Regions from separate parts of the Flavobacterium sp. YJ01 genome, predicted to be linked through region 1. Evidence: riboswitches for the same ligand, from Rfam matches in the RefSeq annotation. Region 1 holds a riboswitch; each other region holds the start of a gene.
What was found. Region 1 has a riboswitch for S-adenosylmethionine ahead of P0R33_RS18475 (TlpA disulfide reductase family protein). Riboswitches for the same ligand answer to the same signal wherever they lie in the genome.

Region 1 (3,630 bases):
ATCTGCTCTACTCCCATTTTTTCTTTTAATTCTAAAGCCAAAGCTGCTCTAATTACTTGCAAAAATCCTGGAGTTCCGCCATCTTCTCTCACTTCTATCACATCGCTGTAACAATAATTTCCTAACGGATTGGTCCATTTTACATTTCCGCCGCCGGGATTATCTGGAAAATCAGATTGGTATAATTTTTCGTTGAAAACCAAAATACCGCAAGTTCCAGGTCCACCCAAAAATTTATGAGGCGAAAAGAAAATCGCATCCAATTGCTGTTCTGGATCCTTTGGATGCATATCGATTTTGACATACGGAGCTGAAGCCGCAAAATCTACAAAACACAATCCTCCATTCTGATGCATGATTTTGGCTAATTCGTGATAAGGTGTTATAATTCCTGTAACATTAGAACAAGCTGTAAACGAACCGATTTTCAAACTTCTATCGGCATATTTTTTTATTTCTGTCGAAAGAATTTTAGGATCTACCAAATTATTTTCATCAGCAGGCAAAATCACAACATCGGCATTGGTTTCGTACCATGGAACTTGGTTGGAATGATGTTCCATATGTGTAATGAAAACTACTGGTTTTTCGTTTTCATTTTCATACGTTTTTCTCAAACCAATAATACGCTGAAGTTTAGATAATGCAGCAGTCATTCCAGTTCCCGTTGTAACCAAAACATCATATTGATTTGCATTAACCGATTTTTTAATAATATCTCTGGCGTAATTGTATGCGTAAGTAGAAGTTTTTCCTGTCTGACTAGAAAGTGAATGCGTATTGGCAATCATCGGACCTATTTTATGGCGCATAATATCTTCAATTGGCGTGTATAATCTTCCGCTGGCAACCCAATCTGCGTAAATCAAATTTTGTTCTCCGTAAACCGATTCGAAAGTATGATCTATTCCTACGGTGTTTTCTCTAAATTTAGAAAAGTAACACTCAGATTCTGTTGTTTTTGTAGTTGGCTCAATAGCATTCATTTCCCTAGCATTTTTTTAATTAACAAATTGTATTATTGGTTGAATTTCCGCAATCTTGTCATTCTGAGGAACGAGGAATCTTTGTTGCAAAATCAACAAAGATTGGTGATTTTCTGTGTGGAGTTTCTTGTGAAGATCCTTCCTTCGTCAGGATGACAAAATTGTGTATTTTCTTTCTTAAATTTTATTTTCTAAAAGCGATTTAAGTGTAGCTTGCAATTCTTCTCCGTGAAGATTTTTTGCAACAATAATTCCTTTAGAATCTACCAGATAATTGGCGGGAATAGCTCTCACACCATATAATTTTGCAACGGCACTATTCCAGAAAAGTAAATCTGAAACGTGAGTCCAAGTTAAATTGTCATCTTGAATTCCTTTAATCCAATTTTCTTTCTTTTTGTCTAAAGAAATAGCGATTATATTAAATCCTTTATCGTGAAATTCTTTGTAAGCTGCCACGATATTTGGATTTTCTCTTCGGCATGGACCGCACCAAGAAGCCCAGAAATCTACTAAAGTGTATCCATTTAAGTTTTCAGAAAAACGAATCGCTTTTCCATCAGGATTATTTGCCGTAAAATCAGGAGCTTTTTTTCCAACTGCTAAACCGTCAAGTACAATAGCCAGTTCTTTTAGTTCTTTCACGTAAGTGATATTTTGAAGGCTTTTATCCAGTAAAGCAATATTTTGTGTAATCTGTTCAGGCGTTAAGCGGTACGACCAATTTCTGTATAAAACATAAGCCGAAACAATCGATTTTGGATGTTCTGTAATGAATTTACTGATTTCTACTTCTTTTGTTTTTTTGTATGTTTCAAATAAATTTTGTGTTTCAGAACCCTCAACAACAGAATTTGTATAATATTTTCTTGGACTTAGTTTAACTGTAATTGGTCCTTCTTCAAGAAAAATATACAACGGAGAATCTGCTGTATTTACACTTAAACCGTATAATTCTGGTGTTTTAACTTTAGTTTTAAAAACAAAATTTCCGTCTTTTACTTTTACAGAATCAATTGTGGTAAACATTTTATTATGAAACTTTTGCAAATAAACATATTGTGCAACGGTATCTACAACTGTTCCTTTTAATTGCAAGTTACTTTCTTGCGCCTGAGTTTGAAAAGCTGCAAGAAATAAGGCAAAACCTAGTATTATTTTTTTCATTTTATTTTTAGTTTTAGAATTAGACAAAAGAATTTGTGGCCAATGTGCAAGCCATTAGCATTTTATTAAAAGAAAATTTATGTGATTTGTTAATGCTTTCGCATTCGAAAAACAGCAAGACTATTTTCTTCAAACATCGAATTCAAAAGTTCATAACCGGCATAAATAGTATCTGTTTTCATTTTAAAAAAATAAAGTTTTCTAATATTGACCTTATTCAGATTTTGAGCAAATCTTTTTCTTATCTGTCCCGCAAAGCGGGAAGGATTTAGCACCTTATTTGGCAACAGGTTGCTAAGACTTCATCGGGCCTATTCCCTCAGTCTTTCTGGATAAGTATCATTTTATAATTTTTCTGCGATACAAATATATACTAATTCTACCGAATTAGTCAAGTTTTGTTTGTGTTTTTTTAGTTTTTATTTTAAAAAGAACTAATTAAAACCAAATAAAATACTGAATATCAATATTTTGAAATAAAAAAAAGCCTGTAAATAATTTATTTACAGGCTTTAAAACTTTAAAACAAAAAATCAATTAATTATTTTGTTCTGCAATTGTAGACTTATTTAGTTTTATAACTCTGATTTTTTTATTGGTATTATCAGACAGGAAAATACGATCGTTAAGCTGTGCCGTTCCTACGATAGTCCCAAATGGATTTTTTCCTAAAATATCAGACACATTTACAACTGCTTTGTAATTCTTTTTATTAAATTCTTCTTTTGGATACAATCTCAAATAAGAGGCACTTCCGACAATTTCTGAAGTGACCGCCCAATCTTTACTAAAAGAAACCGCAATTGGCTTTATATCTACAAATTGAACTTTTTCAGGCTCAATTGGCGTTGTTAATGAAGCTGTTGCATTAGCTTTAATATTAGCAATATTGTAATACAAATAACTTCTGGCATCTCTTCCTGCAACTACTAGATTTCCTCCATAAACATCTAAAGAATAGACTTCTGTGTAACCATTTAAAGTACTTAATTTGGCAATAGGCTTTAAATTCCAGTCACTGGTTTCTGTGATCTGAGAAGTTTCAAATACTTTTATCGATTTTTCTTTTTCTTTTACGAATACCAATCCGTCTTTTACAACAACACCAAAAACGTGCACAAAAGTCTGCCACCATTGACCATTTCCAACCGTACTTATTCCAGCATTTGTAGTTTCATCAAAAACAAATAATCTAGATTCTGTGCTTCCAACGTAAATGCGTCCTTTATCAATAGAAACCGAAGTCAGACTTGTTAGAGGAATCGTAGTTGCTCCTTTTGTATACTCTTTAATTGTTTTGATATGAGCTAATGTTAGAGCATTAAAAACTTCCAAAACATCTCCATTTACAACATATAATTTATCATTCGAAATCGCAATTCCTTTCGGATCAAATGTTACAGTGCTTCCTGGAATATTTTCGGTTGTAATTGAAGCTTCATCGGTTGGGTAATAATAATCGTAATTTTTAGATTCG
Region 2 (3,630 bases), 1.8 Mb from region 1:
TCGAAATGTCTGGTTCTGCAGCAATTAAATTCAAAAATTTAGTCATCGCAGTAACACCGTCAAGCATTCCTTCATCCATATTAATATCGATGATTTGTGCTCCACCTTCTACTTGCTGTCTTGCAATATCAAGCGCCTCGTCATATTTCTCTTCCTTGATTAATCTTAGGAATTTTCTTGAACCTGTTACGTTTGTACGCTCACCAACATTCACGAAAACACTTTCCGGCGTAATAATCAACGGTTCTAATCCTGATAATACGAGGTCTCTTCTTTTTTCTGTCATTTTTTTTTAAGTTTCTACCCCGATAGCTATCGGGGCTGAGATACTAAGGTTCTAAGTTTTTTATTCTATTTCTTTTAGGTTTTTAAACCTGTAATCTTTTTAATAATTTGGGCGTGTCCCTCCGGGCCGGGCTATCCGTTACAAGTCCTCGCTCTTCCTTCGTCAGGCTGTGGGCTTTTCACTTCTATCCCTCACGCAGATTCGGTTTCAATTGTCATTATGAGTAACGAAACAAATTCAACCTTTTTTCTGAATCCTCATTTTTGTCATTCCGACGAAGGAGGAATCTTCGTTAGTTATTTACATTATGTAGATTCCTCCTTCGTCGGAATCATAATTATACTTTATGATTTTTTAAAATCAATATTTAAATCTCCATTTTGTATATCACTATACCAACCATCAATAGATAATTTGTATTTATAATCTTTTGGAAGAATTTCAATTAGATCTTTAACAATTGATTGTATTAATTCAATGTGATCAGTCGGCTTACCTTCTGGATGTAATATTATTGACAAGAGACCTTTTTTAAAACTATAATAAAATAAATTCCCGTAAGAACTCCAATCTTTATATTTCCCATATTTCTTAAATGAATATTTTATCATTAACTCATCCAATAAATCAAAATGCTCCTCTTCCATTTCAACATTCTTAAATTAATTAAACAACAATTCTACTCAAAAACCGGCGCAACTCTTGGCTTATAATCCTTCGCAACCTCAGCCATTAATCGAATATGATCTGGAGTTGTTCCGCAACAACCTCCAATAATATTGATTAAATTATCTTCTAAATATTCTTTAATGAATACCTGAGTCTGTTCTGGCGTTTCATCGTATTGTCCGAAAGCGTTTGGCAATCCTGCATTTGGATGCGCCGAAACATTAAAACTTGTATTATGTGCCAATGTTTTTAAATATGGTTTCAGCAAATCGGCTCCAAGTGCGCAATTGAATCCTACGCTTAATAACGGAATATGTGAAACTGAAATCAAAAACGCTTCAACTGTTTGTCCAGAAAGTGTTCTTCCCGAAGCATCGGTAATTGTTCCTGAAACCATAATTGGAATATCAAGATTACGTTCTTCTTTTACTTCTTCAATGGCAAAAAGCGCAGCTTTTGCATTTAATGTATCGAAAATCGTTTCTACTAAAAGCAAATCACAGCCACCGTCCATTAAAGCTTCTGCTTGTTGTTTGTACGCAATTCGTAAATCGTCAAACGTTACGGCTCTGTAACCTGGATCGTTTACGTCTGGTGACATACTTGCTGTACGGTTTGTTGGTCCGATTGAGCCCGCTACGAAACGCGGTTTTTCTGGATTTTTAGCAGTAAACTCATCGGCTACTTGTCTTGCGATTTTAGCCGATTCGTAGTTTAACTCGTAAACCAAATCTTCCATGTGATAATCGGCCATACCGATTGTCGTTCCTGAGAAGGTATTGGTTTCTACAATGTCAGCACCAGCTTCATAATAAGCGGCATGTACATCGCGGATCGCTTGCGGTTGTGTTAAGGATAGTAAATCGTTATTTCCTTTTAACGGATGTGGAAAATCTTTGAAACGCTCTCCTCTGAAATCTTCTTCTGAGAAATTATAGCGTTGCAACATTGTTCCCATTGCTCCATCTAGGATTAGGATATTTTTTTTTATTGCTTCTTGAATTGTTATTGCCATGTCTTTTTTTCTTTAACTTCTAAGATACTAAGGTTCTAAGATGCTAAGTTTTTTTTATTATGATTGTGAAGTTTAAACCTAACAGGTTTTAAAAACCTGTTAGGTTTGCTTCGGATATTTTTTTCACATTAATTCCAAAAACACACTATTGCTGGCTCATTAGCCCCGATTGAAGTGGAAATTATTTTGTCTGCCGCGGCGGACAAAATGATTGCAACGAAAAGCGGGAACTATTGACTGCAAAAATGCGCCAATGATTCGCTCCTGATACAGAATCTGTTTCAGTAAATATTGTATGTTGTCTGGAAAAGTTTTGAGAAATACTTGTGTGTATTTGTGTTATCTATCTTGAATACTAAAAATGCAGTATAAAAGTAGAATTTAGCACCTTCTTTATGGTAAAGGGTTGCTAAGGTTTCATCGGGTCTATCCCTCCGCCTTTCGTGATAACGAACAATAATTTTAAGAACAGTGCAAAGGTATGAAATGGCAATTCGATTTGCAAATGTTTTTTTCTAAGGTACTGAGGGACTAAGATGCTAAGGTTCTAAGGTTAGAAATCTAGTTATGTTTTATTTGGTTTAAGAATTTATTCCTAAATTCTCGAAACTGTCATTATTTTTTTTTACTTGCTCTTGCAATAGGATTAAAATCTAAACAAAGTTGAAGCCAATATTCCATATCCTGATTTCTTGTCCAGCCAATTTCGGTAATAAAAACATAATTTTTCATTGGCTTTTCGGCATTTGGCATTGGTAATACATCGTCTCTTTCTATCGCTTTAAAATAATCTGCATCATCTATTCTGCATAGCAAAAGGTTTTCTCCGACTTTTTTGTCTAAGCGAGTTCCACAGCATAATTTGTCATCTACCATGAAAACAATACCACCAAACATTTTCTTTTCAAAAAAATCTGCTTCTTTATGCTGGAGAAACGTTCTAATTCTCTTTACATTATCTTCGTCGAAAGCCATACTTTTAGTTTCTAAGGTTCTGAATTTACAGTTTATTCTCTTTTCGAGGCTTATATTTTAAGAACACTTTCATCACTTCTTCATGTTCTATGAATTCATTATTTTCTGCCTGAACAAGTCCAATTTCAATTTCTTCTCTTTCTTCAATTTCTTCTTTCGATAGATTTTCAAACCAATCTTCCATAAGTACATTATCTATAATATGTTATTTCAAAATTTTGTACCTGATTTAGATAAAAATAATTTGTAATCAATTTTTCTAAAATATCGATTTTCTCTTGAAGTCGTTTTCCTCTTTTGCTTCCTTCCCCCTTTCCATCTCTAGCATCATCTTGATTATATGGATCCTGACTTTCTTCGTCTGCAACATATTGAATCAACGCTTTGATATACAAATCTTTTTGTTTTTTAAAATTGTATTTCTTTTCGTAATATTCTTTTCTCAATTTTAATTGGTAAATTGAATATTCCACAGAGGCATTTAATCTTTTATGTTGATGGCCAAAATAAGTTCCACCGTAATTTAATTCCCCATAAAGTCCGTTTATTGCTCTATATAATTTAATTAATGTTTCTCTTTCTGTTTTGAACTCTTTTTCTCCATTTTTTTGTTTAAGATAATAAGTATATATTAAACAAAATGAGTCTTCACCTGCTTCACTGCCAAATGTTATATCTTCTTTTT
Region 3 (3,630 bases), 1.8 Mb from region 1:
CTAACAAAATCGCTGTCAATAATTTAGCCGAAAGCAATTCTCCTTTTGACAAAATCTGATCTTTGATTTTTTTGCTGTAATCCCCAATTAAGCTTACTCCTTCAAAAAGTTTATCTAAGACATTAAATTCTTCAGACAAATCAACTTGTGGATAATCTGATATTTGATATTTTTTGAAATTTTCTAATAATTCTTTGTAACTGCCGTTTTTAGCAGCAATGCTTAAGATAAATTCTAATTCGTCAGTAGCATTTCCGCGTGCAGAAACTACAACGGCAATTTTTTCACCTTGACTTACTTTATCAGAAATGATAGAAACAACTTTGTTAAGTCCTTCTCCGTTTGCTAACGATTTACCTCCAAATTTTAATACTTTCATTTTATTTCTTTATTGTTTCTGCCTTAAAAATGTCGGCAAGTAAATGATCTAATTGTTTGTACTCGATTAAAAAAGCGTCATGTCCGTGAACCGAAACAATTTCGCTGTAGAAAACATTGTCTTTAAATTTCTTTAATTCTTCGTAGGTTTCGACATTTTCTTTGGCCGTAAAAAATAAGTCAGAATTGATTCCTACAATATGAATTGAAGCTTTTGTTTTGGACAATAAGTTTTCAAAACTTTCACTATTTCTAGTAATATCAATTGTTTTAAGCAACTGATTCATTAATTTATAAGAAGACAATTGAAATCTTTGCTGTAGTTTTTTCCCGTGATGTGCGAGCCAGCTTTCGATATTAAAAATCAAAAGATCTTGGTTAACGGTACGCTGAAATTTCTCTTTGAATGATTCTGGCGAACGGTAACAAAGCATCGCATGAATTCTGGCATCTTCAATTGGTTTTGAAGAATTATTCAAGATTTGTTCTTGCAGAAAACAGTTTGCAATAAGCCAGTCTGTAGATTTCCAGTCGCTCGCAATCGGAATAAGATTTTCTGTGATGTTTGGTTCTAAAGCTAAAATTTCCCATGCAATTCCGCCGCCAACAGAACCTCCGATAATGGCAAAAAGTTTTTCAATTTGTAAAGCTTTAATTCCTTCAACAAAAATTCTAGCTACATCTCTAGCTGTAAAATCAAGATAATTTTCGATTAAAAAAGAATTTGTTCCGTTTCCTGGAACATCAAAAGCTAAAATGGTATAAACAGAAGTATCTATCGTTTTACCTTCGCCAATTAAATTATTCCACCAACCATTCTCACCAGTAACTTCAGCGTTTCCCGTTAGGGCATGATTAACCAAAACAATAGGCGCGCTGTGCAAAGATTGCCCTGCCAGCGTAAAATGTAAAGGTATAGAATGATAAGTTGCACCACTTTCTGTGATGAAATCTTGAATTATAATAGGGTTTGGTATATTTTCCAATTTCAAATCTGTTGTATTATCTGATTTGTATTATGGAAATATTAGAAAGAAAAAACTAGAGTAAACTAGAAAAAATTCTTGTTGTTATCTTTCCACGTTGGGCGTGGTAGAATGTAGCACCTTCTTCGTTTTACCGAAGGGTTGCTAAGGATTCATCGGGTCTAATCCCTCGTCCTTTCTTTATAACATTTCAATACGTTTTTGAACTTAATGGTGCAAATTAACTACTATTTTCTTAAACAAACAAATTTTATCTAAAAGTGTTTGTTAAATTTCTGAGTCTTACTTTAGCAAAAACTATTATACGCAAAAATTTACCGAACATAAATGCCCAGTAAAATTAAGCAGGTTTTAACCTAGTTTATGTCGCTTTTCTGTTTAGATAAAAAGCGTTTCATTCTCTTTTGAATACATTAAAAACAATAAAGAATTTGGTACTTTTTTCGTTGTACTTTTTCCTTCTTCCGTAATTCCGAATCTTGGGTGAGCCAATTCGTTTGTTGGCAGCGGCGGATTATTTTTTCTTGTCCTTCTGTTTTTCAAATTTGAAATTTTTTCTGCTAAGTAGTTCAATGTGCTCATGATATTAAGTTTTAGTTCAGTTTGCGTTTTATAATCTTTATTTCTCGTTTATGTTTGTGTTAAATCGTTTAAAAGAATAAAAAAACCCTTTTGGATTCTTAGATACCAAAAGGGTTTAAGTTTTTAAACTCATTTATACTTTTTAGTATCAACAGACCAGCACGCAAATAAGCGCGACAGTAAACATCTTATTGTTCACCTGTAAGGATTTATTCATCTGTGATTTATATTTTATTTTTAAATTCTGCATTTGTGTAAAATTAAAAAGCCTCCCAAAATTTTTCGGGAGGCTTTTACTATATATTGTGTTTTCTTACAATTTTTAAGCAATAGACAACCCAGCCTCGGTAATAACCGAAATGGCACAAAACATTTTGTTGACTTTTAAGTTCATTTGATTTCTAGTAGTTTTTGGGTATAACAAATATGCAACTATTTTTTTTATTACACAAATGAAAATCAAGAATTTAATTACAAAATTCGTTAAAATTGTGTTTTTTTACGACAAATACCGTCTTACAAAAACAAACAGAGTAAAAAACCTACAAAAATATTGACTTTTCTCACTAATTTCGCTTGACAAATCAGCTTATCAAAGAACTTTAAACTTTTTCTTTCCTACTTTTAAAAAAAATTACAGCCAGACCGCTTCTTTATTTCTAATTTTTTCGGCAATTTTCAAAATATCACTTATAATTCCCCTCGAAATAGCTTGTTTACACGGCGGTGCGCTTTGAATTACAATCGGAACATTAGCGTACGATTTTGTATAAATTTCAAAAATAGTATCCGAACCTTTCAATTGTCCGATAGCAGAATCTATGGGCTCAGAAATCAATTTGACTTCTAAATTGCCGCTTTCGACATCAAATTCGCCAACATATCTTAAAACATGATTTTCTGCCTGAGTAATTTTGGCAATTTTGAATGCTTTATCGACCGCATCTTTATTTAGTACGCCATTCTTTTCGAGATGCTGTTCTGTAATAAAAGGTCTAATTTTAATATCTGAAAACTCAAAATCTTTTCCAATTTCTCGGGCAAGAATCAAGAGTTTCCTAGCGGTATCATTTCCAGACAAATCTTCTTTAAAAGTAGATTTCATTAAACCTAAAAGACTCGCATCTTTTAAGACAGAAGAGAATGTCACATCTTCTGATGAAAAACGATTAAAAACATAACTCAAATTATCTGAGAATACACCTCGAATTTTGGTGATTTTTTCTCCCGAATAATACAAATCTCTTAAAGTTTGCAAAACTGGAATGCCAGTATCGACCGAAGTTTCATACAAAAACTCTTTGTCATGCTTTTTGAGATTTACTCGCAAGTCTTTATACAGATCTATTGGTAACGTATTTGCTTTTTTATTTACTGCTACAATATTAAATCCGTTTTCGATCAGAGTTTTATAATGTTTCACCAATTCGTCACTAGCGGTTGCGTCTACAGCAATAAGATTTTCAAATTCGTTTTCTTTGGCAAATTCAATAACATCTTCGACTTTAAAAGGAACAGCCAATTGTCTAAAATTGGTTTCCCAAGAATAACCAACTCCTTCTTTTTCAAAAAAAGCAACTGTCGAATTGGTAATAATCGGAAAATGAAAATCGACATTTTTACTTTCCAGAAAAAACTCCTGACTTTCGATTATCTGATTAATCAAAGTACTTCCGATATTTCC

Region 2: it holds a riboswitch for S-adenosylmethionine, as region 1 does, so the genes downstream of both, P0R33_RS10250 (homocysteine S-methyltransferase family protein) here and P0R33_RS18475 (TlpA disulfide reductase family protein) in region 1, are expected to answer to the same signal.
Region 3: it holds a riboswitch for S-adenosylmethionine, as region 1 does, so the genes downstream of both, P0R33_RS10335 (alpha/beta fold hydrolase) here and P0R33_RS18475 (TlpA disulfide reductase family protein) in region 1, are expected to answer to the same signal.

What each region holds. Positions count from the first base shown of each region.
Region 1 is NZ_CP119757.1:4,189,834-4,193,463, reverse strand. It holds gene P0R33_RS18480 (aminotransferase class V-fold PLP-dependent enzyme) at 1-986, opposite strand, end outside; gene P0R33_RS18475 (TlpA disulfide reductase family protein) at 1,164-2,153, opposite strand; SAM riboswitch class I at 2,392-2,492, opposite strand; gene P0R33_RS18470 (hypothetical protein) at 2,691-3,630, opposite strand, start outside.
Region 2 is NZ_CP119757.1:2,345,877-2,349,506, forward strand. It holds gene metH (methionine synthase) at 1-286, opposite strand, end outside; gene P0R33_RS10245 (hypothetical protein) at 631-933, opposite strand; gene P0R33_RS10250 (homocysteine S-methyltransferase family protein) at 966-1,970, opposite strand; SAM riboswitch class I at 2,307-2,423, opposite strand; gene P0R33_RS10255 (TfoX/Sxy family protein) at 2,586-2,945, opposite strand; gene P0R33_RS10260 (hypothetical protein) at 2,971-3,129, opposite strand; gene P0R33_RS10265 (hypothetical protein) at 3,137-3,630, opposite strand, start outside.
Region 3 is NZ_CP119757.1:2,364,830-2,368,459, forward strand. It holds gene thrA (bifunctional aspartate kinase/homoserine dehydrogenase I) at 1-379, opposite strand, end outside; gene P0R33_RS10335 (alpha/beta fold hydrolase) at 381-1,364, opposite strand; SAM riboswitch class I at 1,446-1,553, opposite strand; gene P0R33_RS10340 (hypothetical protein) at 1,743-1,946, opposite strand; gene P0R33_RS10345 (aspartate kinase) at 2,581-3,630, opposite strand, start outside.